2 regions of the Vogesella facilis genome follow, and region 1 is predicted to be linked to the other one. Evidence: predicted binding sites of a transcription regulator. Region 1 holds the regulator's gene; the other holds the start of a gene.
What was found. The regulator NrdR, encoded in region 1, represses ribonucleotide reductase genes. The targets are predictions, from matches to a motif close to AAANACNATATATNGTNTTT.
Positions count from the first base shown of each region.

Region 2: a site for NrdR is predicted at 12,883-12,902, ahead of ACFOLG_RS08930 (ribonucleoside-diphosphate reductase subunit alpha). Genes of this name have one in related genera too.

Region 1 covers NZ_JBHRXN010000006.1:86,056-100,518, reverse strand. The annotation lists gene ACFOLG_RS02580 (carboxypeptidase M32) at 1-595, opposite strand, end outside; gene ACFOLG_RS02575 (hypothetical protein) at 674-1,360, opposite strand; gene ribD (bifunctional diaminohydroxyphosphoribosylaminopyrimidine deaminase/5-amino-6-(5-phosphoribosylamino)uracil reductase RibD) at 1,462-2,571, opposite strand; gene ACFOLG_RS02565 (GNAT family N-acetyltransferase) at 2,568-3,104, opposite strand; gene nrdR (transcriptional regulator NrdR) at 3,167-3,622, opposite strand; gene rfaD (ADP-glyceromanno-heptose 6-epimerase) at 3,782-4,777, opposite strand; gene ACFOLG_RS02550 (DUF924 family protein) at 4,832-5,410, opposite strand; gene rfaE1 (D-glycero-beta-D-manno-heptose-7-phosphate kinase) at 5,446-6,408, opposite strand; gene pyrF (orotidine-5'-phosphate decarboxylase) at 6,426-7,172, opposite strand; gene lapB (lipopolysaccharide assembly protein LapB) at 7,193-8,356, opposite strand; gene ACFOLG_RS02530 (lipopolysaccharide assembly protein LapA domain-containing protein) at 8,388-8,681, opposite strand; gene ACFOLG_RS02525 (integration host factor subunit beta) at 8,852-9,148, opposite strand; gene rpsA (30S ribosomal protein S1) at 9,158-10,837, opposite strand; gene cmk ((d)CMP kinase) at 10,993-11,652, opposite strand; gene aroA (3-phosphoshikimate 1-carboxyvinyltransferase) at 11,799-13,091, shown strand; gene ACFOLG_RS02505 (pyrophosphohydrolase domain-containing protein) at 13,210-13,629, shown strand; gene ACFOLG_RS02500 (YaiI/YqxD family protein) at 13,773-14,228, opposite strand; gene ACFOLG_RS02495 (prephenate dehydrogenase) at 14,225-14,463, opposite strand, start outside.
Region 2 covers NZ_JBHRXN010000022.1:148,427-162,889, reverse strand. The annotation lists gene ACFOLG_RS08965 (reverse transcriptase domain-containing protein) at 1-1,042, opposite strand, end outside; gene ACFOLG_RS08960 (hypothetical protein) at 2,274-3,275, shown strand; gene ACFOLG_RS08955 (hypothetical protein) at 3,600-4,460, opposite strand; gene ACFOLG_RS08950 (hypothetical protein) at 4,770-5,495, opposite strand; gene ACFOLG_RS08945 (RNA-directed DNA polymerase) at 5,485-7,179, opposite strand; gene ACFOLG_RS08940 (ribonucleotide-diphosphate reductase subunit beta) at 7,640-8,722, opposite strand; gene ACFOLG_RS08935 (hypothetical protein) at 8,822-9,400, opposite strand; gene ACFOLG_RS08930 (ribonucleoside-diphosphate reductase subunit alpha) at 9,797-12,658, opposite strand; gene pgeF (peptidoglycan editing factor PgeF) at 13,190-13,924, opposite strand; gene rluD (23S rRNA pseudouridine(1911/1915/1917) synthase RluD) at 13,914-14,463, opposite strand, start outside.

The DNA of each region.
Region 1 (14,463 bases):
CCGGCTGCAGCGCGTCGCCGGCCTGCTTGTCCATCGCCTGGCGGATCAGCCCCGGCAGCCAGCTTTTGACGTCACCGAAGATACGCTCGACTTCGGCGCTGTTCATCCCCGGCTCGTACTTGTCCATCAGCGCGTCGTAGCGGCCCTTGCCGGTGGCGTCGGCCAGCAGCTGCGCCTCTTCGCGCGACAGCCGCAGCACCTCGCGGAAATTGCCGAGAAAGCCCTGCCAGTCGTTGGCCTTGCGCTGCTCGCGCCAGGCGTGTTCGCAGCGGCTGCCGGCCAGAGCCTTGGCTTCCACCAGCGCGGCCGGCAGCAGGTTGGCGTGCTGCCAGCTGCGGCGCATTTCGCGCAGCGAGGCGCGCTGCAGCTCGTTCAGCTCCTGCTGCTCGGCCGCGGCCAGCCAGGCGTTGAGCTGCGGGTCGGTCAGCGTAGCGTGCATCAGCACCGACAGCTCGGCCATGGCGGCGCCGCGGGCGTCGTTGCCGCCGGGCGGCATCATCGCCGCCTGATCCCAGCCGGCGATGGCGGCCAGGTGCTGGTAGCGGTACAGGCGGGTGAATACGGTTTCCAGCTGCGAATAGGCGGAAGCGGTCATGCGGCACTCCAGTTCAAGACAAGGTTGGCCGCATGATGCCAGTGGCAAGGATGGCGCTCAATTGGCCATCAGGGCAGCTCAGAGCGGCTGCGGGGCGACAAATTGCCCGCGCACGTCGGCATCGGGAAATGACAGCCAGTAGTAGAAGAATTCGCGGGCGATGGTGAGGAAGGTTTCGCTGGCGAAGCTGTCGGACAGGTGCAGCAGCATGGCATCCACCGCCATGCGGTAGCTGTCCGGGTGGTGCGGCTGGTCGTGCAGCAGGAACAGCAGCGGCTTGAGCAGCTCGCCGCGCTCGCCCAGCACGTCTTCTTCCGAACCCAGCTCGTACAGCTGGCCGAGGTACAGCTCCAGCGACGGCGGGAAGCTGTCGAAGCCGGCATCGCTCATGCGCTGTTGCAGGTCGTCGAACGACGCCAGCACCGGCAGCCGCACGTGGCGGGTGGTGAAGCCGGAACGGGCGTTGAGTTCGGTGACTTTTTTAACGTCGCCGATCCAGAAGTAGTAGTACTCGCGCGCGGCGGTCATCGCCCCGGGACGATCTTCCGGCGCGCACAGCGACAGCAGCGCGTCCACCGCGGAGCGGAAAATGGTGGTGGTGCGCGGCTGGCCACGCACGATCAGGTTGAGCCGGGTCAGCACCCGGCGGCGCAGCGCCAGCACCTCGCTGTCCGCGCCCTTGCTCTCCAGCAGGCGCAGGTAGGCATCCAGTGCGTCCTGCGCATCCCCTTTGTCGCTTTTAGCGCTTTTTTCGGCACTGCTCATCCGTGGCCTTCTCCTGAGTGCAGACCGGCTGGTTCTGCGCGGTGTGCAGCATAGCGGTTCATGTGTTATCCGACAATTCGCCGGGTGCGCCAAGCGCGAAATCAGTGTGACTGCGGGCGCAGCTGCAGGCGCAGATCGCGGCCAACCATGCGCAGGTCCAGCAGCTGCAGCGCCAGCTTGTCGTCCAGCGAGCTTAGCGCCGGCCAGTCGAACAGCCCGCGCGCGGCATCGCCGGCCAGGTACGGCGCCAGGTACAGCACGATCTCGTCCACCAGCCCGGCCTGCAGCAGCGCGCCGTGCAGGCCGGCGCCGGCTTCCACCATCAGCTCATTGATGCCGGCGGCGGCCAGCTCGCGCAGCAAGGCGGCCAGATCGACATGGCCGTCCTGCGCCGGCAGGGTCAGCACCGTTACGCCGCGCGCGCGATACGGCTGCAGGCGGGCGTCGTCCGCCACCGTGGTGGCCAGCCATACCGGCGCCACGGCGGCATCGTAAATGCGGGCGCTCGGCGCGGTGGCCAGCTGGCTGTCCAGCACCACCCGCGCCGGCTGGCGCAGACAGGGCACGTCACGCACGGTGAGCTGCGGGTCGTCGGCCAGCACGGTACCGCTGCCGGTGAGCACGGCGCAGTTGGCCGCCCGCAGTGCATGCACGTCGCGGCGCGCGTCGGCAGAGGTGATCCACTGGCTGACGCCGTTGAGCAGCGCGGTCTTGCCGTCCAGCGTCGCCGCCGCCTTCAGCGTCACGTACGGCCGCTGCCGCGTCACCCGCGACAGGAAACCGCGGTGCACGCGCTGAGCCTCGGCCTGCAGCAGGCCGGCGGCGGCGGCGATGCCGGCCGCCTGCAGCATGGCAATGCCGCGGCCGGCCACTTCGTGGTAGGGGTCGACCATCGCCGCCACCACGCGGCCGATGCGTTCCGCGATCAGCCGCTCGGCGCACGGCGGGGTGCGGCCGTGGTGGCTGCACGGCTCCAGCGTGACATAGGCGGTGGCGCCGGCCGGGCTGAGGCCACGGGCGTAGCAATCCTTGATCGCCTGGATCTCGGCATGGTCGCCGCCCACCTGCAGCGTGGCGCCCTCGCCGATCACCACGCCGTCCTTCACCAGCACGCAGCCGACGCCGGGGTTGGGCGCCGCGCGGCGGGTGGCGGCCTCGGCCAGGCGCAGCGCCTGCTGCATGTAACGGTGGTCGTCGCTTGAGAAAGTCATGCTGCCGGCTGCCATTCGTGCGCCAACAGGCTGTAGATACGGGCATCCCAGTGCCGGTCGCGGATATACAGGTAGCCGCGCAGCACGCCTTCCTGCTGGAAGCCCATGCGCTCGGCCACCGCGCAGCTGCGCAGGTTGGCCGCGGCGGTGATGATCTCGATCCGGTACAGGCCCAGCTCCCGGTAGGCGCAGCTCAGCAGCTGCTGCAGCGCCTGCGGCAGGATGCCGCGGCCAACGTAGGCGTCGGCCAGCCAGTAGCCGATGGCCGCGCGGCGGTCATGGTGGCTGATGCTGTGCAGATCGCACACCCCTACCGGCTGGCCATCCAGCTCGATCAGGCAGGTGCGCGATGCGCCCAGCCGCCGCTCGCAGGCGCGCAGCTGCAGAAACTCGCGCACCTGCGCCTCGGTCTGCGAGGTTTCCACCCACGGCAGCCACTGCCCGAGGGCATCGCGGCTGCTGTTGACCAGCGCAAACAGCTGCGGCGCATGCTGCTCTTCGGCATCGCACAGGGTGATAAGGGGAGTCGTCATCTGCAGCCTCCATGCCCGCTGCGCCGGGGGCGGCCTGCCGGCAGGCAAGCGCAGCGCCGGCGTCAGTCTTTTTTCTGGATTTCCTTGATGGCATCGCTGAATTCGGCGATGTCCTGGAAGCTCTTGTACACCGAGGCGAAGCGCACGTAGGCCACCTTGTCCAGCTTGGCCAGCTCGTTCATCACCATCTCGCCGATCTGGCGGCTGGATACCTCGCGCTCGCCCAGCTGCAGCAGGCGCTGGCAGATGCGGTCGATGGCGTCGTCCACCAGCGGGGTGGACACCGGGCGCTTGTGCAGCGCGCGCAGGAAGCTGGTGCGCACTTTTTCCACGTCGAACTCGGTGCGGTGGCCACCGGTCTTCACCACCTGCGGCATGCGCACGTCGGCGGTCTCGAAGGTGGTAAAGCGCTTTTCGCAGCCCAGACAGCGGCGGCGGCGGCGGATGGTGCTGCCATCGTCACTGACGCGGGAGTCCACCACCTGGGTATCGATGCCGCCGCAGAAAGGACATTTCATTGTTTTACGTCTCGCTTGCTTGCCATAGCCGGATGTTATCAGCAAACCCGCCGTCAATTTAAGCCTTGCCATCAAGAGATGACGGCAATTTGCCGCCGCCGGCAGCAAAACGGGCTGCCCAAGGCAGCCCGTGACGGTGCTTGCGGCCAACCTGGCGGCTTAGCGGCTGATCAGCCAGTCCACGTAGCGGTCCACGCCCTGCTCGACGGTGAGCATGGCATCCTGGTAGCCGGCTTCGCGCAGCTTGCCGATGTCGGCCTGGGTGAAGCTCTGGTACTTGCCCTTCAGCGCGTCCGGGAAGTCGATGTACTCCAGGATGCCCTGCTGCACCAGCTCGGACAGTGTCAGCGCCGGCTTGCCTTCGTGGCGGCGGCAGGCGTTGACGGTGGCCACCGCCACGTCGTTGAACGGCTGCGCACGGCCGGAGCCGAGGTTGAAGATGCCGCTCTGCTCCGGGTGGTCGAGGAAGTACAGGTTGACCTTCACCACGTCCTCCACCGACACGAAGTCGCGGCTCTGGGTGCCGTCGGCGTAGCCGTCGTAGCCGCCGAACAGCTTCACCTTGCCGGTGTCGCGGTACTGGTTGAAGTTGTGGAACGCCACCGAGGCCATGCGGCCCTTGTGCTGCTCCTGCGGGCCGTAAACGTTGAAGTAGCGGAAGCCGGCCACCTGCGCAGTGAGGCCTTCCGCCATGCGGCGGCGCAGTACCTGGTCGAACAGGAACTTGGAGTAGCCATAGACATTGAGCGGGCCTTCGTACTGGCGGTCTTCCTTGAACACCGTGCCCTTGCCGTAGGTGGCGGCGCTGGAGGCGTACAGCAGCGGGATTTCCTCGGCCTGGCAGAATTCGAACAGTTCCAGCGTGTACTGGTAGTTGTTCTCCAGCATGTACTTGCCGTCGTGGTTCATGGTGTCCGAGCAGGCACCCTGATGCAGGATGGCGCGGATCTCGCCGTCGAAATCGCCGCTGCCGATCAGGTTGATGAAGTCCTGTTTGTCCAGGTAGTCGCTGATCTCGCAGTCCACCAGGTTGACGAACTTGTCGCCGCGGGTGAGGTTGTCTACCGCCAGGATGTCGGTTTCGCCACGCGCGTTCAGCGCCTTGACGATGTTGGAGCCGATGAAACCGGCGGCGCCGGTAACCACGATGGTCATGGGAATTCCTTTTTCAGGCGGGCCGGCCTGCGGCCAACCCGGTATCAGATTCGGTTAAAAGCTGCTGCCCGGCTGCTGCAGGAAGGCGGTTTCCTCCGCCGTGCTGGCACGCCCCAACGCCGCATTGCGGTGTGGAAAGCGGCCGAAGCGGACGATGATGTCGCGGTGGCGGCCGGCGTAGTCCACCACCCCGGCGTAACCGGGGCTGTCCGCCGGCAGCGCGGCGAAGCGACGCAGACACTCGTCCTGGTCGGCCAGCTGCTCGCTGTGCTCCAGCGGCAGGTAGCAGAACCAGCGCGCCACCGGCGGCAGCTGCTGGTCCAGCGCTGCGGCCAACATGCGGTGTGCCACCTGCTGCGCCAGCGCGTCGCTGGCAAAGGCGCGCGCCTCGCCGCGGAACAGGTTGCGCGGGAACTGGTCGGCGACCAGCAGCCAGGCCAGCGCCAGGCGGGCATCGTCCAGCACCGGCGGCAGCGTGCCGGCCTGCAGCGCCGTCACCAGCGGCAGGAAGCGCTCGCGGATGACGCCATCGAACACCGCATCCTTCTTGAACCAGGCGTCGCGCGGGATGGCCAGCATCTCGTCACTGTCGCCACCGAACCAGAACTGCAGGACTTCCTCGTGCCACAACATGCGTGCCTCGCTTTCCTGCGGCTAATGGGCGCCGCTTACAGTGCAAACAGCTCGCGCTGATGGCACACGGCAGTGCCGAGTTTGGCCACCACGATACCGGCGGCGGCATTGGCCAGGCGCATCGCCAGCGGCATGTCCAGCCCGGCGGCCAGCATCAGGCCGAGGGTGCCGATCACGGTATCGCCGGCACCGGACACGTCGTACACCTCTTTCGCCAGCGTCGGTTCGTGTACTGCGCCGTCGGCGCGGAACAGCGTCATGCCTTCTTCGCTACGCGTCACCAGCAGGGCGTCCAGCTGCAGCTCGCTGCGCAGCGCCTCGGCCTTGGCGCCGAGCTGTTCGTCGCTCTGCCAGCTGCCGGCCACCTGGCGGAATTCGCTACGGTTCGGCGTTAGCAGCGTGGCGCCGGCGTACTTGCTGTAGTCGTCGCCCTTGGGGTCGATCAGTACCGGCTTGCCGGCGGCACGCGCCAGTTCGATCATGCGCGCCACGTGGGTGAGGCCGCCCTTGCCGTAGTCGGACAGGATCACCACGTCGTGCGCGGCAACGATGGCGGCGTAGTCGTCCAGCTTGTCGGCCAGGATCTCGTGGCTGGGCGCGTCCTCGAAATCGAGGCGGATCAGCTGCTGCTGACGCGCCACCACGCGCAGTTTCACGGTAGTGGAAATCTCTGCGTCGCGCTTGAGCGAGGCCTGGATGCCGTCGGCGGCCAGCAGCCGTTCCAGCGCGGTGGCGGCTTCGTCGTCGCCGACCACCGACAGGATGGTGGCCTGGCCACCCAGCCCGGCGATGTTGCGCGCCACGTTGGCCGCACCGCCGGCGCGTTCTTCCATGCGGTTGATGCGCGCCACCGGCACCGGCGCCTCCGGCGAGATACGGCTGACATCGCCGAACCAGTAGCGGTCCAGCATCACGTCGCCCACCACCAGCACGCGGCTGGCGGCCAGTTTGTCACGCAGGGTTTCGGGCATCAGGCCCAGTTGCTGCAACAGGCTCATGTTTGTCCTCCGCCGGTTCAGGCCCGGCCTTGCTGCCAGGCACGGATATCGGCGTTGATGCCGGTCAGCACCGCCAGCGGGTCCACCGCCTTGGTGATCGGGCGGCCGATCACCAGGTAGTCGGCGCCGCCCTGCAGCGCGGCCACCGGCGTCATCACCCGGCGCTGGTCGTCGGCGACACTGTCGGCCAGGCGGATGCCCGGCGTCACCAGCTTGAAGTCCTGGCCGAGCTCGGCCTTCAACAGCGGCGCTTCCTGCGCCGAGCACACCACGCCGTCAAAACCGCTGTCGCGGGTCAGCCGCGCCAGGCGCAGCACCTGCTCCTGCGGCGGCACGCTGATGCCGATTTCGGCCAGGTCGGCGGCTTCCATGCTGGTGAGCACGGTGACGGCGATCAGCAGCGGACGCTGGCTGTAGTTGGCCAGCGCCTCGGCGGCGGCCGTCATCATGCGGCGGCCGCCGGAGGCATGCACGTTGACCATCCACACGCCGATGTCGGCCGCCATCTTGCAGGCATGCGCCACGGTGTTGGGAATGTCGTGGAATTTCAGGTCCAGGAACACCTGGAAGCCGCGTGCGGCCAACTGTTCCACCAGCTGCGGGCCGGCGGCGGTAAACAGCTCCTTGCCCACTTTCAGGCGGCACTGGCTCGGGTCGAGACGGGCGGCAAAGGCCAGCGCGGCATCGGCAGTGGAGAAGTCCAGTGCCACCAGCACCGGCGAGGCCACGTTGGCCGCGGCATTATCAAGGATCAGTGGATTCATGCTTGGTCGTGTCGGTGAATTCAATTGGTTTCCGAGCGGTTGGGCGTGAAGCTTTCCCACTCGCCGCAGGCCGGGCAGTGCCAGAAGAACGCCCGCGAGCGGAAATTGCAGCGCTTGCAGCGGTGCACGGTCAGTTTCTGCGCGTGCTTCATCACCAGCGCGCGCGCCACTTCGGCGTCCATGCGCCCTTCCGGGCTCAGCTCGTCCATCTGCGCTTCGATCAGGCGATACACGCCCAGCAGGTTCGGCCGCGCGTGCACCGCCTCGCGCACCGCCTCCAGCGCCTTGGCCTCGCCTTCGTAGGTGGCCACTTTCTGGTACAGCAGATCGGTCAGCTCCAGCTGCGAGAAGGTGCGCTGGTAGCCGCGCAGCAGGGCGATGCCTTCCTGCGACTTGCCCAGCGCCTCGTGCGCGTCGAACAGGCGCTCGGCCACCATCGCCAGGTATTCGTAGTTCTGTTTCTCGATCGCCTGCCAGGCGGTGATCGCCGCTTCCAGATGGCCGGCGGCCACTTCGATGTCGCCCAGCAGGATGCTGGCGCGCACGCACTTGCGGTTGGCCGCAAACGCCTCGGCCACGTAGTGACGGGCCTTGTCGTAATCGGACTGGTACAGCGCGGCCTGCGCCAGTTCGCAGAAGAACTGCGCTACTTCGTGCTGGAAGGAATGCGCATCGCTGCGCAGCTCGCGCGCGGTGGCAATCGCTTTCTCCCAGTCGCGGTCCTGCTGGTAGATGCTCAGCAGCTGCTCGCGCGCCGACTTGCCCATGTGGTGGCTTTTCAGCAGCGTCAACAGCAGCTCTTCGGCCCGGTCCACCAGGCCCGCCTTGTGGAAGTCCTGCGACAGCTCGAAGCGCACCTGCGCCTTCTGCTCGGCGGTCAGGTCCGGCAGCTCCAGCAGTTTCTGGTGCAGGCGGATGGCGTGATCGTTCTCGCCGCGACGGCGGTACAGTTTGCCCAGGCTCAGTTGCACGTCCAGCGCATCAGGATGCGCGCGCGCCACTTCCGCCAGCGAGCGCGACGCCGCATCGGTGCGGTCGTCCACCAGCGCATCCAGCCCCTTGTAAAACGCAGCCGGCACTTCCTTGGCCTGCTTCAATACGGCGCGCATGTCCACGCGCGCGGCCAGCCAGCCCAGGCCAAAGAAAGCCGGGAACAGCAACAGCCACCACAGATCTAGATCCAACATTCAACCTCGGATAGGGAAAACCGCCGGCTCAGTCGGCCAGGGCATCGCTCGGATCGGCCACCACCTTGCTGGCGGCCTGACGGGAACGCAGCTCTTTCTTGAGCTGCGACAGCTCGCGACGAACGCGCAGGGAATAGGCAAACGTGGCCAGCAGGCCAATGACGGCGCCGGCGACAAAGAAAATCAGCAGCAGCAGGATCAGCGGCACCTGCCAGCTATGGCCGAAAAACAGCTTGAACTCGACCACGGTGCTGTTCTGCACGGTGACCGCAACCAGCAACACGAGCAGCAGCAGCTCAAACAAGCGGAACAGGTAACGCATGGGACTCTCACTTGGTTCGCAACCCACAGGTTGCCGATGACATCACGCCAGCGACAAAACGACCAGCGTCGCAAGTTTAAACGAAAGCGCGATGCGTCCCAAGCGCGCATGGCATAAAAAAACGCTGCGACCGGTGGTCGCAGCGTTTTGCTAGACAGACAACAAGCAACTTATTGGTCAGCGCCGTCCTCGAGATCGACTCGCTCGCGCAATTCCTTGCCTGCCTTGAAGTGAGGCACGTATTTCTCTGGAACGACAACGCTGCTGCCAGACTTGGGGTTGCGGCCAACCCGCGGCGGACGGTAGTTCAGATCGAAACTGCCGAAGCCGCGAATCTCGATTCGCTGCCCTTTTGCCAGGCTGCCGGCCATCGCATCCAGAATGGTTTTGACGGCCAGCTCAGCATCTTTGGCGACCAACTGAGGATAACGCTCGGCAAGCCTCGCAATAAGCTCAGATTTGGTCATGTCCATAAATTACTCGTTGCCGCCGGACAGTTTGGCTTTCAGCAGCGCGCCCAGGCTGGTGGTACCAGCAGACACGTTGGCATCGGAGGATACGGCTGCCATGGCAGCTTTCTCTTCCTGCATGTCCTTGGCCTTGATGGACAGGCTGATGGAGCGGGACTTGCGGTCAACAGCGATGATCACGGTTTCAACTTCGTCACCCTCTTTAACGTGGGTGCGGATGTCTTCAACGCGGTCGCGGGACACTTCGGAAGCGCGCAGGTAGCCTTCAACGTCGGCTTCCAGCTGGATCACGGCGCCCTTGGCATCAGCAGACTTAACCACGCCCTTCACCAGGGAACCCTTGTCGTTCATGGCAACGAAGTTGTTGAACGGATCGCCTTCCATCTGCTTGATGCCCAGGGAGATGCGCTCTTTTTCCACGTCGATGGACAGAACCAGCGCTTCAACCTCGTCACCCTTCTTGAACTTGCGCACGGCTTCTTCGCCAGCTTCGGTCCAGGACAGGTCGGACAGGTGAACCAGACCGTCGATGCCGCCCGGCAGGCCAACGAACACGCCGAAGTCGGTGATGGACTTGATCGCGCCCTTCAGCTTGTCGCCCTTCTTGAAGTTGTCGGCGAATTCGTTCCACGGATTGGCCTGGCACTGTTTCATGCCCAGGCTGATACGACGACGCTCTTCGTCGATTTCCAGGATCATCACTTCCACTTCGTCGCCAACCTGAACTACCTTGGACGGGTGTACGTTCTTGTTGGTCCAGTCCATTTCGGACACGTGTACCAGACCTTCGATGCCCTGCTCGATTTCCACGAACGCACCGTAGTCGGTCAGGTTGGTCACCTTGCCGAACAGGCGGGTGCCGGACGGGTAACGACGGGACAGGCCCACCCACGGATCTTCGCCCAGTTGCTTCAGACCCAGCGATACGCGGTTCTTCTCTTGGTCGAACTTCAGTACCTTGGCTTCTACTTCGTCGCCAACGGCCAGAACTTCGGACGGGTGCTTCACACGACGCCATGCCAGGTCGGTGATGTGCAGCAGGCCGTCGATACCACCCAGGTCAACGAACGCACCGTAGTCGGTGATGTTCTTGACGATACCCTTGATCACTGCGCCCTCTTTCAGGGTTTCCAGCAGTGCCTTGCGCTCTTCGCCCAGGGTCTCTTCCAGCACGGCGCGGCGGGAAACAACTACGTTGTTACGCTTGCGATCCAGCTTGATAACCTTGAACTCGACTTCCTTGCCTTCGTACGGAGTGGTGTCTTTCACCGGACGCACGTCAACCAGGGAACCCGGCAGGAAGGCGCGGATGCCGTTAACCATAACGGTCAGACCACCCTTAACCTTGCCGCTGATAACGCCGGACAGAATCTTGCCAGCTTCCAGCGCTTCTTCCAGGTCAACCCAGGCAGCCAGACGCTTGGCTTTTTCACGGGACAGCTTGGTTTCGCCGAAACCGTTTTCCAGGGAGTCAATCGCCACGGTCACGAAGTCGCCGATTTTCACTTCCAGCTGACCGTTGTCGCTCTTGAATTCTTCAACCGGGATCAGGGATTCGGACTTCAGACCGGCGTTAACGGTCACGAAGTTGGAATCAACGCCAACCACTTCAGCGGTGATCACTTCACCAGCGCGCATTTCCTGCAGGGAGAGGCTTTCCTCAAACAGCGCGGCAAAGCTTTCCATTTCGAAGGTAGTCATTCGTATACTCACATAAGCGTGCCTTGCGTCACACGGGTCAAGTTGAAATACGCAGCCAGCGCAAGGAGTTACAAGCTGCGTTTACAAAAAATTAATGGCCGGGCCACGGCATTGCGGTCATCGCCTGCGGCCTGAAAACATCAGACGGCGGCGAACCACGCCAGCACCTGATCGACCGCCTGGTCGATAGTCAGGGCCGAGGTGTCCAGCAAGCGGGCATCCGGCTCTTGTCGCAGCGGGGCAACCGGGCGCGCTGCGTCACGCGCGTCACGCTCGGAAATATCCAGCTGAATCCGATCGAGATTAGCAGATTCTCCCTTAGCGATCAACTGCTTATAGCGGCGTTCGGCACGCACCCCGGCGCTGGCGGTCAGAAAAACCTTCAGATCGGCACGCGGAAACACCACCGACCCCATGTCGCGGCCGTCGGCCACCAGGCCCGGCGGGGTCAGGAAGGTGCGCTGGCGCTCCATGAGCGCGGCGCGCACTTCCGGCAGCGCCGCCACTTTGGAGGCGCCCATGCCGATATCTTCGGCGCGGATCGCCGCGCTGACATCGTTGCCATCCAGCCACACCTTGCCGTCGCGGAACGCCGCCGGCAACTGTGCGGCCAACCTGGCCACGCCGTGGGCGTCTTCCCAGCTCACCCCTTCACGCAGCGCGTACAGCGCGGTGAGGCGGTACAGCGCGCCGGAATCCAGATAATGGAAGCCCAGCTTGTCTGCCACCAGCGCGGCCACGGTGCCCTTGCCGGAGGCGGACGGGCCGTCGATGGTGATTACGGGTTTCAACGTAGGCATGTCACATCGCCTTGAATCAAAACCGGCAATTGTAACGCAGCTCGCCACCCGGCAGCAGGTTTGCGTCGCAGTGCACAAAACCGGTACAGTCGCTGCACGAGATCACCCCCGTGCGGCGCCCTGCCGCCCGCCAAAAAGACAAGACCATGGAACAACTCACGCTGCACCCGATTCCCCGCCTGGCCGGCACGGTAAAACTGCCCGGCTCGAAGAGCATCTCCAACCGCACCCTGCTGCTGGCCGCGCTGGCCGACGGCCCTACCCTGGTGCGCGATCTGCTGGACTCCGATGACATCCGCCGCATGCTGGAAGCATTGGCCACGCTGGGCGTGAAAGTGGAACAGCAGGGCGACAGCCGCGACTTCCTGGTGCACGGCACCGGCGGTGCCTTTGCGGTGAAGGATGCCGACCTGTTCCTAGGCAATGCCGGCACCGCCTTCCGCCCGCTCACCGCCGCACTGGCGCTGATGCAGGGCAACTACCACCTGCATGGCGTGCCGCGCATGCACGAGCGCCCGATCGGCGACCTGGTGGACGCGCTACGCGTGGCCGGCGCCGACATCCGCTACCTGGGCAACGACGGCTACCCGCCGCTGCAGATCCACCCGGCCGGCATCAGCGCCGGCAAGGTGATTCCGGTGAAGGGCAATGTCTCCAGCCAGTTCCTCACCGCGCTGCTGATGGCACTGCCGCTGACCGGCGACAGCGTCACCATCGAGGTGGTGGGCGAGCTGATTTCCAAGCCGTATATCGAGATCACCCTCAACCTGATGGCGCGCTTCGGCGTCAGCGTGCAGCGCGACGGCTGGCAGCGCTTTACCATCGCCGCCGGCCAGCGCTACCGTGCGCCGGGTGAAATCCACGTCGAGGGCGATGCCTCCAGCGCTTCCTACTTCCTGGCGGCCGGCGCGCTGGCCGGCGGCCCGGTACGGGTGGAAGGGGTTGGCCGCAGCAGCATCCAGGGCGATGTGAAATTCGCCGACGCGCTGGCACTGATGGGCGCCGAGATCAGCATCGGCGACAACTGGATCGAGGCACGCGCGCCGCAAGGCGGCCTCAAGGCCATCGACGTGGACCTGAACCACATCCCGGATGCGGCAATGACCATCGCGGTGGCCGCGCTGGCCGCCAACGGCACCACCACCATCCGCAATGTGGAAAGCTGGCGGGTGAAGGAAACCGACCGCCTGGCGGCCATGGCCACCGAGCTGCGCAAGGTCGGCGCCAGCGTTGTGGAGACGCAGGACAGCATCAGCATCACCCCGCCGGCCACGCTGACCGCCAATGCCGAGATCGACACCTACGACGACCACCGCATGGCGATGTGCTTCTCGCTGGTGGCGCTGCTGGGTACGCCGGTGATCATCAACGACCCGAAATGTGTGGCCAAGACCTTCCCAGATTACTTCGAGGTGCTGGGCAAGCTGGCGGCGAACTGACCCCCCCCTTCCCCACCATCAAGGCCGCTGCATGCAGCGGCCTTTTGCACGCCCTCGGCTTGCCAAAGCAGCCCACAAAACACAAAATATTGCGCCGACAACTCACGAGAAACACAAGATGAGTAACCCGTTCAGCCTGCGCCGCGACTTCATGCAACGCTTCGACATGAACCTCCCCGCCCAGCCGCAATATCACGCCGAGGCGCTGACCATGTGGCAGAACATGCTGCAGGAGGAGTGGCAGGAATTCATGACCGCACTGCAGGACTACCAGCGCATCCAGCAGGCAGATGCTGCCGGGCAGACCCGGCTGCGTGCCGAACTGGCGGCCGAGGGCGTGGACGTGCTGAATGTGTTGATCGGCCTGCTGCTGTCGCAGGGGCTGCCGCTGGAAGACATGTTCGCCGCCATTCATGCGGCCAACCTGGCCAAGTGCGTGGACGGCAAGGTGGTGCGCCGAGAAGACGGCAAGATACTGAAACCGGCCGGCTGGCAGCCGGCGGATAAAGAGGGCGTGATTCGCGCCAGCGGCGGCTAACTGCCGCCAGCAGCACCCCTGATCCAGGGTTGCATCGCCTTGCCGTAGCAGCTGAACTGTCTGCGTCAGTGCGCCCTGGCTCAGGCTCTTGGCGAGGCCTTGTTGCCGGCACTAGCCTCGCGCAATACCAGCAAGCAGCTGCCTTAGCGTTTTGCGGCCAACTTGTGCAGCAGCTTGTCCAGCTGCGCGGCGAAGTTGGCGCGGTCGCGCTGGCTGAATGCCGCCGGACCGCCGGTCTGCACCCCGCTGTCGCGCAGCTCGGTCATGAAGTTGCGCAGCGCCAGCGCTTCGCGGATGGTGGCATCGCTGTACAGCTCGCCGCGCGGGTTCAGCGCCAGCGCGCCCTTGGCCACCACCTGTGCCGCCAGTGGAATGTCCGCCGTCACCACGATGTCGCCCGGCTGCGCCTGCTGCGCGATGTGGTTGTCGGCCACGTCGAAACCGGCCGGCACCTGCAACGCGCGGATATGCGGCGACGGCGGCACCCGCAGCAGCTGGTTGGCCACCAGCACGGTGGCCACGCCGGTGCGCTCGGCGGCACGGAACAGGATGTCCTTGATCACGCCGGGACAGGCATCGGCATCCACCCAGATGGTCATGCGTTACCCCGGTTGAATTTCTGCTGCCAGCTCTGGCGGGCGGCGCGGGCGCGCTCGAAGCGCTGCATCATCGCCTCGGCATCGCCGGCTTTCAGCTCGGCGCGCAGCGCGTCCAGCGTCTGCTGGAAAGTATCCAGCTCCACCAGCAGCGCATCGCGGTTGGCCAGGGCGATGTCGCGCCACATTTCCGGGTGGCTGCCGGCAATGCGGGTGAAGTCGCGAAAACCGGTGGCGG
Region 2 (14,463 bases), on a different contig from region 1:
ATCCAGATATTCGATTGTCAATAGCCTTGCCTAGGGAGGATAAATTAATTTTTCGTGCTAGTAGTTCTTTTATTGAGCCTAGATCCAGAATGCGCTGCCTAATTTTTTCACGTTGCTCAGGAAGTAATGAAATTTTATACTCGGCAGTTTTTTTGCACAAACCTAGCCCAAGAAATTCTGCAGGCTGATCTGGCTCGTAAATTATCGACTTTGACGAACTGCTGATACTAGGCAAATGCAAACCCAGTGTGGAAAGTGACTCTTGGCATAGTTGAAAAATATCTTCGCATTCTGACCTTGAAGTTGCGAAGAAAATCAAGTCATCCGCATATCTAACGGCAAGTATTTTCTTTTTTATGATTATGTGGTCGAAGGGGGATAGAATCAGGTTTGAGAAAAACGGCGATAAAGGCATTCCTTGCCTTATGCCATGCCCCTCGATAATTCCAAGTGCTAGTATTTTTGATTTTTCTGATTTTGATGTGGAGAAAATTTCACACGAAGATGCGGATATCAATATATTGTGCAAGGACTTTTCTTTTATTGATCGCTTGATTGATGCCGCTAAAATGTTACGATCAATGTTGTCAAAAAATGACTGAATATCTGTCTTTAATACCCATTGTTTTTTAGTTCTATAGAAGCAGGCAGTGCGTGCAGCTTTTTGAATGCCTCTGTCTTTAATAAAGCCAAAGCTGATATTGTTTGCTAGTTGCTTTTGGTATTTTTCGGATAGGAAGATTAAGAGCGACCGCTGAACGATTCTGTCGTTCACTGTTGGCACGCAAATTAATCGGTACTTTCCGTTGACTTTGGGGATGATGTGAGGCTTCAGTTTTTGAAACTGAAAATTGGGCGATCTGACGTGGTTACTTAAATTGCGGAGATGAGCTATTGGATCTGTTGAGAAATCATTAATGGAGATGCCGTCGATGCCAATGGTGTTTCGTGCAGTGGGGCGAGTGCTTGAAAAAAGTCCTCGCCAACTTTGTTCAAGGTGCGGATAGGAGAGGAGAGTATGGAGGGTACTATGTTTAGGCATTTGGGCACACGCTGGCGTCAAACCCTTGGGACCAGCGATACAAGAGCCCGCCGGAGCGCGACAACCTGAGCGCCTCTTGCGAGGAGTTACAGAAGCCGGTTCCGACCATGACGCTAACGCGATCACTCGCATTGTCGCCATATTGCCGCTTGGTAACGTGCAGCGCAACCTGCAGAGATGCCTGTTGAGCGGAGCGAGTTACTTCAGCCGCCGCCGATATGTGAATGCTTCTCATTTGTGTTTTCACTATTCCAGTTAAGCCACAAGGGTAAAAGTGGAGCAGTGACAAAGCGAAAGCAATCCGGAAAAGTCGCCAGGCCCTAGAAATAACGGCCAACCAACCGCTCGGCGTTGCTCGCGCGCCCGCGTCCCCACTCTCGGCCCGCCCCACACGCTTACTACTCGCCTCCTTGACTATCCCCAAGGTCGAAGGCGAAGCAAGCGACACGCCGGAGCGCGACAACCTGAGCGCCTCTTGCGAGGAGTTACAGAAGCCGGTTCCGACCATGACGCTAACGCGATCACTCGCATTGTCGCCATCTGGCCGCTTGGTAACGTGCAGCGCAACCTGCAGAGATGCCTGTTGAGCGCTACTTGCATATCCAGTATGCCATAGGATTCGATAGCATGTGTGTCAATGTTCAGTGCGGAGGGAGGGCAGGTTATAGCCTTATAGCCACTGACTAGCTGGTGACGAAATTGTGGTTCGGATACCCCGGAGCTGCAGCAACAGATCGAATTCACGCAGAACCCCCTGACCATTCAGGAATTGCATGTCACCAGCGGCTTGAGGAACCCTCGGCACCAGGCCATCGTTGTTGCGTTCAATAAGGGACTAGCCATCATCAATGGCAAGCGGTACTTACGATAAAATTCTCATCGAAAACGATCTGGAATGATCGTAGCTTCCCTTGTGGGATCCAAACCGCTGGATGTGTACTTCTCCAACTCGCCGGGTCCGGCGTATCTAGTGGCGCCGTATTGGGCAAAAGCCATAAAAATAGGGCGGCGGTATACGTCTGTTGAGACAGTGCCGATTCCGGTGCCCCTAGCCTGCCGTGCCGGTCGTGGCAGGCCAATTCTAGGCGCTTGTGCTGATGCTGGTCATGCTGGGCAATACGTGAAAAGCGTCCGGGAGGACGATGAACCACCCGGCTGCCAATGGCACGTTGGGGAGGATAAAATAGCGCCTAGCTGCCACAATTTGACCTGAACCGAGGGTTTGGACTGCATGATCGCGACCAACTTTTCCAGCAACACCGTTCTGGGGACTGACAATCTCCACTTTACCGGAGGGATCAGGGGGTATAGGGCGGAAGAGGGATGGCGAATTGGGCCAATTGTGCATGCTGGCCAACCAGCCTTGCTCGGTCCGGTACCGGATACTCAAGTGCAAACATTAGCGGGGCTGCTCGGCGTAAGGGTGTTTGGGGCTGATGAAATCTTGCTCGATGACCCGCATCTTCCATCGCGCATCTGGCGTCCCCTCGTTGGGCTACCGAAAGGAGGTGTTTTGCCTGCTGATAGTTGGGGCGCCATCGCCTCGGCCGCTCGTACTGCTGGTGATAACGAATACGCCAGCCTATCCAAGAACCTAGCGGTAAGTTTACGGGCCGCCGACATCCGTCTGCGCGATGTCTCGGACGAATACCACCGGCAGCTTCGTGCCGCGATTTTTCGTGGCCAAACGCCATCTACGTGGTTCAAGAACATAGCCCTAAGCGATCTGCACTTGGCGATCCATTCCTTGCTGGCTGAGATGGCTGCCGCCCGTGATTATCTTGCCTCGATCACTGCCCGCCATCTCGATGCGCCCAAGCGAATTGAGAGCTTGGCACGACTGATGGATTGGGTGAGTGCCGGCTCCGGGATTGCGCATCAGTCTCACCCATTGGTGCAGCCGCTGGTCAGCGCTTGGCACGAGAATGCCCAGGACAGATGGCTGTTTGATCTTGGAGAGTACCGTAATCAATTCTTGCACCGTGAGCCACTGGGGGCTGCAGGTCGTTCAAGTGCGCTAAGCCTCGTAGAACGAGCAACATCCCATGGTTTGTTGTTCACCTTATGCATGGAACTGAATACCCTATCTGTGGACGGTCAGATGCGGGATGCTCTGGAACTGTTCGTTCAACTGCATCGCAAATTGCTGCACTTAGCCCATCACGCCGCCCAATTGGCCAAATATCCCACGACTTTTCCCGAGTTCAAAGTTCTGAACGATGCTTCAAATTGACTAGACATATATCTGTGCAGAATGGACTGCCTCGACTCCTGTAGGCAATCCTGCCATATAATTTGAGCATAGGAGGATGAGTCGCTCCTCGTTTACTAGATACTTTTTGGGCTGATTCCTATGCGAAAACAGCCACTTTTCATTTCACCTGCGGAGGACCGATTGGCCAACGATCGGCCTCTGCTCAGGGCGGGCAGGCCGCCGGTCGGCCAAAACGGCCGTTTGAGCTGATAACTATGATGGTCTGGAATGAAGCATTTACCTGTCACCCAACCACCTCCTTCCGGCCCAGGAAGGAAGTGCTACTTATGCCTCATTGATTTTTTAAGCAATCCTGTCGTATTTGCTATCCCTTGGGATTGCGGATTCGATGACCTCTAAGAAACCGCCATTCGATATGTGGTTCAGAAATCCTACAAGATCATCTGAGTATCTCAATAAATGGACTTTGCTCTCTTTCGAGGAATCGATTATTTTGTGGAACGACAATCTCTGCAAATAGTCCTGGCAAGCAACAATAAAGTAGTAAGCACCTAGCTTGAAGTGAACCAGCGGAATCGGTGCCACCGTTGCACGAAAATAATCATTATACATTAGGTTTTGGACAAAAATCCCCTGCCGAATGGAAAAGTTAAGCAGGTTTGTTCTGCAAGATTTTATTGGCAAATTGGCAGCAATCTCGTCGGCAAGAAAAACGTACACATCAACTTCGATGCTTTTGTTAGGTTGAATCAGGTACGACCCGACAATATCTCTTAGTTTCCTGTAGTATGTATCACCAATTTCTTCGCCTCGCATCATTGGTGTAGAAATCATAATTCTCCAGGCCACTGAGAGCGAAAAATAATAAATATCTTCGCTAATTACGCCTGGGTTTGTCTTTCTATAGTATTTTTTAAAATAATTGTCGACAAATGCTTTTTCGTGACGAGAAAAAATATCTTCGCACTTATCGCATAGTATCCTTATGGCGAGGGTGTCGGACACCTCCGTTTCTGTATTGTTTAGATAAAAGCTACTTTTTTTGCTCGCAAACTTCAGCCAGCGCATTACAAATTTTGGAATGATATGGCCGAGTTTGTGTAACTCACCTTCTGAGCACAGAAGACAAGTTTGGGGCAGCTTTTGACCATTAATCAGGCAATCATAGACGCTCTGATTGTTGGATAAATTGGTGAATGTCATCAGGTGCTTTCTTAACTTAATAACATGACTTAGGTTTACTTTATTTAGCCTGTGCTCCCCTGCAACCCGATTCGCTTCGTTTTTCTTAGACCCGTTAAACCTGCTACTTGAGCAGACGCGGACCTTAGATGAGGACGACGAACCAGTCAGTACTGAAAAACCTGCCGCACCCTGCGAGCCTAGGCATCAGGGCAAGGAACTTGGCCTAAGCAGACGGTAAAGCAACACTCCTTCAACAACCGCGACCAGATGTAAACTTCATTCGAGGCTGATAACGAGCCGGCTGGCGATGAGGCGTTTTCTGAATAACTATCTCGTCAATCTTGAGCCCACTAAAGATAAGAAAAGCTGAAGGATGTCCACTTTCGTCCGTCCGCTGCTGATGATGGACAAGAAGGCATCGAACGTCATCGTGACTATCTCACCACTCCGCGGGTTAAGCAGCACGAAGTTTCCCCACTCTTTCCCGTGGCCTTCCACGGCGGCAGCAAAGCTGAGCAGCCAGTAGATGGCAACCTGGCGGTAGTCAGCTGATGAAAATCGCCTGGCAGTGCACTTCACCTCCACCAAAGTCGCGCCGAGGGCGAAGTCCCCGTAGCCACTTGAAATCCACTCCAAACCAGGGATCGGCGGACGAAAGACGATGGGATCCCCCGTCGACGCGCTCAGCGACGTCATGATTGCAGCGAGATTCCTTCCGACCGTCTCGGCCAAATGTTGGTCGACAGGCTCCAGCTGCTCGGGCAACTTAGCATCGAAGTAGACGCGTTGTCGCCGGACCGTTTCGGCAAAGCAGGCTGACCAGTCAATTTCGACTGCATCTTTGAGCAGTCTTTCTCCGACGGTATATCCCAGCTCGAAGAGCATCGATCGCTGCAAGGCTGACTGCTGCAGCAGGTCTTTGCAGATCGATTGCACAGGGACGACCTGCGATGCCGCATTGAAGTGAGCGACTATGCCCGGAGTGAGTTGAGGGAATATCTCGTCGAAAATGCCAGGAATTTCCCGTGCCACAGTTCGCGGGTCAAACTGCATCGCCAAGACCCTTCGCCCAGCGCGTGAACACTGCAGCAAATCGAGGCTCTGCGCCACGGGGAAGCGTCGCGAGCTTTGCCTTGTCCCGTTCTTCATCAAAGGGAAGTTCAACCCCAAGTTCCCAGTATTGAGCTGTGGCGCGTTTGGCTTGCTGACGCGCCTTTTCACCCTCATCGCCGAAGCAGTATGAAGTCAGCCAATAAAGGCGCTGGCACTCAGGGCTGAATTGCTGCCATCGGTTTCGCAGGTGGTTGAATGCGACCGCATCCTTCCAACCCCGCCAGCAGTCGATACAGGCGCGTCGGACCGCATCAAGCTGCGTTTTGTCGTAGAGTTCACTCACGAAGTTTGCGCGAGCGGGAGTTCTCTGGAACCGCAAGCATCGCAGGTAGTGTAGGAGGCTAGTGTCGGCCTTCAGTAGGTGCGCGGAGTGAATCGGAACTTGGTCGAGCAACTGGTCTAGGGTCCCGTGGACGGCAGCGAACCTGTCGTCTCCCCGTAGATTGGCGATGCCTCGCATGATCGTGGAAAAGGAGGAGCGGAAAGCATGCAGATTCTGCTGCTTCAGCAGCGTTGCAGCGATTTCAAGAGCCACGGCAGGTTCGTGAAGACGAATGGTCCTGCCAATCTGGGTGACCAGGAACGTATCTGGAAGCGCCTTCTCGAGCTCACGGTTCAGAAGCAACCGAACATCGAGCGCTTCGACCGTCTCGACTAGCGAGTCGTAATCTGCTTCGGGGCTGTCGGAGTAAGGGTCGAATTTGATGTCGATTTGCCGCAGTTTGGCTGCTTCCGCGTCGTCTCCGCCCAGCTGCGAAGCGACGTAGTCGCAATAGTGTTTAGCAGAAAGGAACACTGTCTTAGACTTGTTTAAGCTGAGGCCGTAGTCCATCAAACACTGCGCCAGGACGCCCAAGGCTCGATATGCCTCAGCGGTGTTGGCTGCAACTAGGACATAGTCGTCGACATACCGGTTGCCCCAGACGCCTTTGGCCCCCATGGCAGTATCCACCTCATTGAGAAAGAGCTCCGCAAGAATACGCGCCCCTTGTCCCCCAACTGGAAGACCGAACGAGCGCCCCGCAAAGAGCTTGCTCAGCAGAGCATTGACCTGCTTAGAGACGGCTGGGGCGTCGCCGCCGAGGCGGTTTATGAGATTCTCGATGTAGTGATGCGAGACGTGTTCATAGAAGCTCGAGATGTCGGTCTGCACGATGACCGCATGTTCTGGAGCCATCGACGCTTGTCGAATGGTCTCTTCTTTGAACGCGCGCCATGAGCACGCGCTATCGAACAGGTCCTTGTCGCCCGTTGCTAGGAATCGGTAAGAGTGCGCGCCTGCAGAGCGATGTGGCTCGAGCGCCTCTGCGATGGCGATGGCTAGACCATTGAGGTAAATGTTCCAGAATAGGTGAATCTTGGTGATTACTCGGAATCCGGTTGGACCAGACGGAGCAAGAAGGCGCTCGCTGTAGACGTGCAACTCCGCGATTCGCTCATGGTTGTCCTTTACCGACGGACTGTCGCGGAGTTCGGAATAGAAGCCATGCGCAATCGACGCGAGAGCCTGAGCCTCGTCCCTACAGAATCGGATATCGACATCAAACGGGAGCGTGTCGTTATCGCCATGCTCTGCAATCTCGCGAGCGGCGCGTTCAAAGTGACGCAGTTCCGGTTTCAGCAAGAAATTCTCCTCACGATGCGATGTTTGCAGCAATTGGCAAGTCGCATCTTGTTGTTTATCTTGCACTGGTGCCAAAGCGACACCCATCGCCACACTGTGCGTATCCCAATTATTGCTTCCTACATCCGGTCAGCATATCTTTTTTTGAGCAAGAATAGGCCCGGAGGAGCTTGTGGGGAATCCCCATTCATGGCGGGTATCATATCGACGTCGGCTTTGTCGGCTTTCGCATGCTCAGTAGTCGCCCGTCGCACGTGGCCTCATCGTCCGCTTTGGCCGATATGCCGAAGTCCTTGGTGCGTGACAGTTTCATAAACGGCTACTACCCCTGAACATGACAAAGGCCCTGCAAATGCAGGGCCTTTTCGTTGTGCAAAGCAAGATTTCATGCTTTGGCTACCGGAAATTTCAAACTTTGACTACAAAATTTCAACCTTTCCGACTTCTGACAAATGACTTATTAATCCCAGCTTAGCGCCCCACCAGTCTGGTACTCGGTTACCCGGGTCTCAAAGAAATTCTTTTCCTTCTTCAGGTCGATCATTTCGCTCATCCACGGGAACGGGTTATTCACGCCCGGGAACATCTGTTCCAGGCCGATCTGCTGCATGCGGCGGTTGGCGATGAAGCGCAGGTATTCCTTGAACATGCTGGCGTTCAGGCCCAGCACGCCGCGCGGCATGGTGTCTTCGGCGTAGGCGTATTCCAGGTCCACGGCTTTCTTGAACAGCTCGGTGATTTCGGCCTTGAAGTCTTCGGTCCAGATTTCCGGCTGTTCCAGCTTGATGGTGTTGATCAGGTCGATGCCGAAATTGCAGTGCATGGATTCGTCGCGCAGGATGTACTGGTACTGCTCGGCGGCGCCGGTCATCTTGTTCTGGCGGCCCAGCGCCAGGATCTGCACGAAGCCCACATAAAAGAACAGGCCTTCCATGATGCAGGCGAACACGATCAGCGACTTGAGCAGTTTCTGGTCGTTTTCCAGGGTGCCGGTCTTGAATTCCGGGTTGCACAGTACGTCGATGAACGGGATCAGGAATTCGTCCTTGTTACGGATGGACGTTACTTCGTGATAGGCGTTGAACACTTCGCCTTCGTCCAGGCCCAGGCTTTCCACGATGTACTGGTAGGCGTGGGTGTGGATGGCTTCGTCAAACGCTTGGCGCAGCAGGAACTGGCGGCATTCCGGGCTGGTGATCTGGCGGTAGGTGCCGAGCACGATGTTGTTGGCCGCCAGGCTGTCGGCGGTAACGAAGAAGCCGAGGTTGCGCTTGACGATGCGCATTTCGTCTTCGGTGAGCTGGCCGGTTTTCCACTGTTCGATGTCGCGCTGCATGTTTACTTCTTGCGGCATCCAGTGGTTGGCGCACTGCGCCAGGTATTTTTCCCATGCCCATTTGTGCTTGAACGGCACCAGCTGGTTTACGTCGGTGGTGCCGTTGATCACCTTCTTGTCTACCACGTTGACACGGTTGGTGCCGTGCGCGTCCATGGAGTTGCTCGGGGTGGCGGCGGCCAGCGGGGTATCGTCAAAGCTCAGCATGTTAGCTCCAGTTATTTTTTAAGTTGCTTGGGTGTTTCGCTTGCGGCCAACCTTTGGGGTTGGCCGCAGTTTGTTTGGTTGTTACCGGCTGCGCGGCGGCTAGTAGCCGCGGCCGACTTTGCCGCTGAACGGCTGCAGGCGGATGGCGCTCAGATCGTTTACTTTCCACACGCGGTGCATGTGGCCGAAGTCGCGTTTTTGCTCATCGCCAAATTCCACGTCCGGCCGGTAATCCAGGTTGAAGCGCACTTGCCCCAGGTACACGGTTTGGCCGGCGCGTACTTCAAACTGCTTGTCGAGGCGGAAGCTGGCGTTGCCCTGGTAGCCAAACGGCCAGCGTTCCGGATCGTCGTTCCACTGCGCATAGGCTTGTTGCAGCTGGTAGCGCCCCGGCGGCAGTGCCAGCAATTGCAGCTTGCCGTCTACCGGTGTCATGCCTTCTTCGCCAAACACGGTATCGGTGCCGAAGTTGGCGTACACGATGCCGCGCTGGTCATTGTCCAGCCCGCGCCAGTTCAGGTTGGCCGAGGCGTAGCTGGGGTTGTAGGTGTGTACCGTCATGGAAAACACGGCATAGCCCAGGCCGGCCGGTGGTTGCAGGCTGCCGTGCAGTTGGTCCGCCATGGTGGTGCAGCCGGCCAGCAGGCCGAGCAGGCACAGTGTCAGTAAGCGACGCATGGTTGTCTCCTTGGTGACGGGTGTCACTGCGGTTGGACTGGCTGGGCGAAACCGGGTTCGGCGCATTCCTCAGCCGCCTCGCGGGAAGCGGCTGAGGGATGCAGGTTGGCCGCATGCGGCCAACCTTCTAGGGTGCTGCTTATTATTTAGTAGGTGGTACCAGCTCCATTGCTCCACTTGCTGCCATTATTGAGTATTCGAATGCTCCAGAGAGCTTTAGGCCATACCCAAAAGTCATGCAAAGGACAGCAATAAGAATTAGTGCCACTACTACAAAAGCAACGAAAATCCCCGTGTTCGATTTCATGAAGTATTTCTCTAAAGAAATGGCTCCTGCCGGGGTTATGAATTAATAAAAGAATCTATTTATCAGGGGCCGTCAGCCCCTGACGCAATTTACTGGCAGCTCTCGCAATCCGGGTTGTCGATGGAGCAGAACTTGGCGTCGGTGGCCGGGGTGGTGTCCACCACGGCGGCCGGTGCCGCGGCTGCGGCCGGGCCGGAGGCTACCGCGTTCAGTTCGCCGCCACGGCCGGTGGATTTCTCCGCCGAGCTGGCGCCCAGGGTGCGCAGGTAGTAGGTGGTCTTCAGGCCTTTCACCCAGGCGTGCTTGTACAGCTCGTCCAGTTTCTTGCCCGATGCGCCAGCCATGTACAGGTTGAGCGATTGCGCCTGGTCGATCCATTTCTGGCGACGGGAGGCGGCTTCCACCAGCCAGCGCGGGTCGACTTCGAATGCGGTGGCGTAGATGGCTTTCAGCTCGGCCGGTACGCGGTCGATGCGGCCCAGGCTGCCGTCGAAGTATTTCAGGTCGGCGACCATTACTTCATCCCACAGGCCCAGCTTTTTCAGGTCACGCACCAAGTATTCGTTGGTGACGGTGAATTCGCCGGACAGGTTGGATTTCACGAACAGGTTCTGGTAGGTCGGCTCGATGGAGGCGGACACACCGATGATGTTGGCGATGGTGGCGGTCGGGGCGATGGCCAGCACGTTGGAGTTGCGCATGCCGTGCTTGGCGATGCGGTCACGCAACTTGCTCCATTCCATGCGTTCGCTGCGGTCCACTTCCAGGTAGCCGCCGCGCTCTGCCGCCAGCAGGTTGATGCTGTCGTGCGGCAGGATGCCGCGATCCCACAGGCTGCCCTTGTACGACGGGTAGCGGCCGCGCTCTTCGGCCAGCTCGGTGGAGGCCATGTAGGCGTGGTAGGCCACGGCTTCCATCGATACGTCGGCGAATTCCACCGCCGCTTCGCTGGCGTAGGCCACGCGCATCTGGTGCAGGCAGTCCTGGAAGCCCATGATGCCCATGCCCACCGGACGGTGTTTCAGGTTGGAGTTGCGCGCCTTCTTCACCGGGTAGAAGTTGATGTCGATGACGTTGTCCAGCATGCGCAGTGCCACGCGCACGGTGCGGCCAACCTTTTCGGTGTCCAGTTCCGGGCCGTTGGCGCCTTGCTTCAGGTGGCGGGCCAGGTTGATGGAACCCAGGTTGCACACGGCGATTTCGTCGTCGTTGGTGTTCAGGGTGATCTCGGTGCACAGGTTGGAGCTGTGTACCACGCCCATGTGCTGCTGCGGGCTGCGCACGTTGCACGGATCTTTGAAGGTGATCCACGGGTGGCCGGTTTCAAACAGCATGGTCAGCATCTTGCGCCACAGGCTCAGGGCCGGAATCTGTTTGAATACTTTCAGCTCGCCGCGGCGGCCTTTTTCTTCGTAGGCGGTGTAGGCCTTTTCGAATTCCTTGCCCACCAGGTCGTGCAGGTCCGGGCATTCGGACGGCGACAGCAGGCACCAGTCGGCACCTTCCATCACGCGCTTCATGAACAGGTCCGGAATCCAGTTGGCGGTGTTCATGTCGTGGGTGCGGCGACGGTCGTCACCGGTGTTCTTGCGCAGCTCGAGGAACTCTTCGATGTCGGCGTGCCAGGTTTCCAGGTAGGCGCACACGGCGCCCTTGCGCTTGCCGCCCTGGTTTACTGCCACGGCGGTGTCGTTCACCACTTTCAGGAACGGCACCACGCCCTGCGATTTGCCGTTGGTGCCCTTGATGTGGCTGCCCATGGCGCGCACCGGGGTCCAGTCGTTGCCCAGGCCGCCGGCGAACTTGGACAGCAGCGCGTTTTCCTTGATGCCTTCGTAGATGCCGTCCAGGTCATCGGCGATGGTGGTCAGGTAGCAGCTGGACAGCTGGCTGCGGCGGGTGCCGGAGTTGAACAGCGTCGGGGTGGATGACATGAAGTCGAAGCTGGACAGCACGTTGTAGAACTCGATGGCGCGGTCTTCGCGGTTCACCTCGTTCAGCGCCAGACCCATGGCGACGCGCATGTAGAACGCCTGCGGCATTTCGATGCGGGTGCCGTCCACGTGCAGGAAGTAGCGGTCGTACAGGGTCTGTAGGCCGAGGTAGCCGAACTGCAGGTCGCGCTCCGGGTTCAGTGCGGCACCCAGTTTTTTCAGGTCGTACTCGCCCAGTTTTTCATCCAGCAGCTCGGCGGCGATGCCTTTCTTGATGAAATCCGGGAAGTACAGCGGGTAGTGGGTGTCCATCTCGGCCTGGCTGACGGCCTCGCCGAGGATTTCCAGGCGGATATTGCCCAGCAGCAGGCGGGCGGTTACCAGGTCGTAGGCCGGGTCCTGCTCGATCAGCGCGCGGGCGGCCAGGATAGCGGATTTGTTGACTTCTTCTTCCGATACGCCGTCGTAGATGTTCTTCAGCGTCTCGGACAGGATGGCGTCCACGTCGGTGTTGGCCAGCGCCACGCAGGCGGCCTCGATGGTGCCGCGCAGGCGGGCCACGTCCAGCGGCAGCTTGCGGCCGTCCTTGCGTACCACGTTGATCTGGATCTGGTGCAGCGCTTCGCCGCGGGCGGCGCGCTCCTGCGAGCGCTGTTCGCGGTACAGCACGTAGGCGCGGGCCACGTCGTGCTCGCCGGCACGCATCATGGACAGTTCTACCTGGTCCTGGATGTCTTCGATGTGAATGGCGCCGCCTTCCGGCTTGCGACGCATCAGCGCATTGACCACGCCTTCGGTGAGCTGGGCCACCTTGTCACGGATGCTGGCGGAATTGACGCTCTCGGCACCCAGCACCGCCAGGAAGGCCTTGGTCATGGCGATGGAGATTTTTACCGGCTCGAACGCAACAACGGCGCCATTGCGACGGATGGTCTTGTACTGGCTGAAGTCCGCCTGCGGTGCGGCGGCGCGGCCCAGTTCGGCGGCGGTGTTCGCTTCGGTGGTGGTCAGTGGCATTGTCTTTCCCTCGTGGTGGGTTCGGGTTATTCGATCGACCTGACGGCCCGCTCGGGAGTCGCTAACAAAACCGCGGCTGCGGATTCGGGGCCACAGCCAGTGGCTGGCCGGGCTTTGTTAGCGACTCGTTGGCGACGGCACGCTGGCGGCGGGCCAGGGTGCGGCGCAAACGTGGCGGCTGGTTGTGGACAACTCTGTTGAAAAGCTGTGCGCCAGTTGTGCACAAACACAATATAGTGGGTTGGCACGTGAAATCGACGCAAATTCTAGTGGTGAAGGGACGGCGGAACAAGTCTTGACAGGGCGGCGAAAAACCGAAATTCAAGCCAGTATTGGCTTAGCGGCGCGTTATATATTTTTGTGACGGTTTCATGTTGTTGTGACGTGGATGCGACATGCCTGTTGCATCAAGGCTTTGCGCCCGGTGTGCTGGCGGCGCGCAGTGCGGCCGGCAACGGCGTGTGGCAATTTGGCGACGCCAAAAACGGGAAAGGGCGGGGTGAGCCGCCCTTGGAACACAAGATGTTGTGTTTAGCTGATCCAGATCAGACTGGCCATTCGGCCAGTGACCTGGTCGCGGCGGTAGGAGAAGAAGCGCGCGCGGTCGATCACCGTGCACATCTCGCCGCCGTACACCTCGTCGATGCCGAGTGCGGCCAACCTTTGCCGTGCCAGCAGATAAATGTCGGCCAGGTATTTGCCGTCTTCGATCGGCTGGAAGGCGGTTACGGCGTGGATGTCGTGCGCCAGGAAGGCATCGCGCACCTCGGCGCCCACTTCGAAGGCGTCCGGGCCGATGGCCGGCCCCAGGTAGGCGATGAGGTTGGCCGCCGGCTCGTTCATCGCCTGCACGGTGGCTTCGATCACGCCGCCGCACAGCCCGCGCCAGCCAGCATGGGCGGCGCCCACCACGGTGCCGGCGCGGTCGGCCAGCAGCACCGGCAGGCAGTCGGCGGTCATGATGGCGCACACCGCGCCGCGGGTGCGGCTGAAGCTGGCGTCGGCCTTGGGCTTGCTGCCGGGTGCCACCGAGGCGGCATCCACCACCACGGTGCCGTGCACCTGTTCCAGCCAGGCCGGTTCGGCCGGCAGTTGCTGGCGCAGCAGTGCGCGGTTGGCGCCAACGTTGGCCGCAGCGTCGCCCACGTGGTCGCCCAGGTTCAGGCTGGCATACGGGGCAGGGCTGACGCCGCCGCTACGGGTGGTGATCAGGCTGCCGACATTGGCCGGCAGCGGCCACGCCGGCGTGATCCAGTCATGGGACATAGTGCACCTCTACGTCGTAATCGTCGTCGTCCCAGTCGTCGTCATCGTCGTCGGAGATTTCCGCGGCTTTCTGCGCCTGCTTGGCGTTGGCCGCGGCCTGTTTTTCCTCGGCCTCGGTGCGCAGCACTTCCAGCACCGCCTTCATGTCGTCCGGCACCGGCGCTTTCCAGCTGCGGGTGATGCCGGTTACCGGGTGCACCAGCGCCAGGGTGTAGGCGTGCAGTGCCTGGCGCCCCAGCTGCTTGATGATGGCGTCGGCGGCTTCGCTGCCGTGGTGGCGCGGGTTGCCGTAGCTGGGGTCGCCGGCCAGCGGGTGTTTGGCCTCGCGCATGTGCACGCGGATCTGGTGGGTGCGGCCGGTTTCCAGCTTGCATTCCACATAGCTGAAGTCGGCAAAGCGCTCCAGTACGCGCAGGTGGGTGATGGCCGGCTTGCCGCCAAAGCGCACCACCGCCATTTTCAGGCGGTTGTGCGGGTCGCGGCCGATCAGGGTTTCGATCTTGCCGTCGAACGGTACGATGCCAGTGGCGATGGCGCGA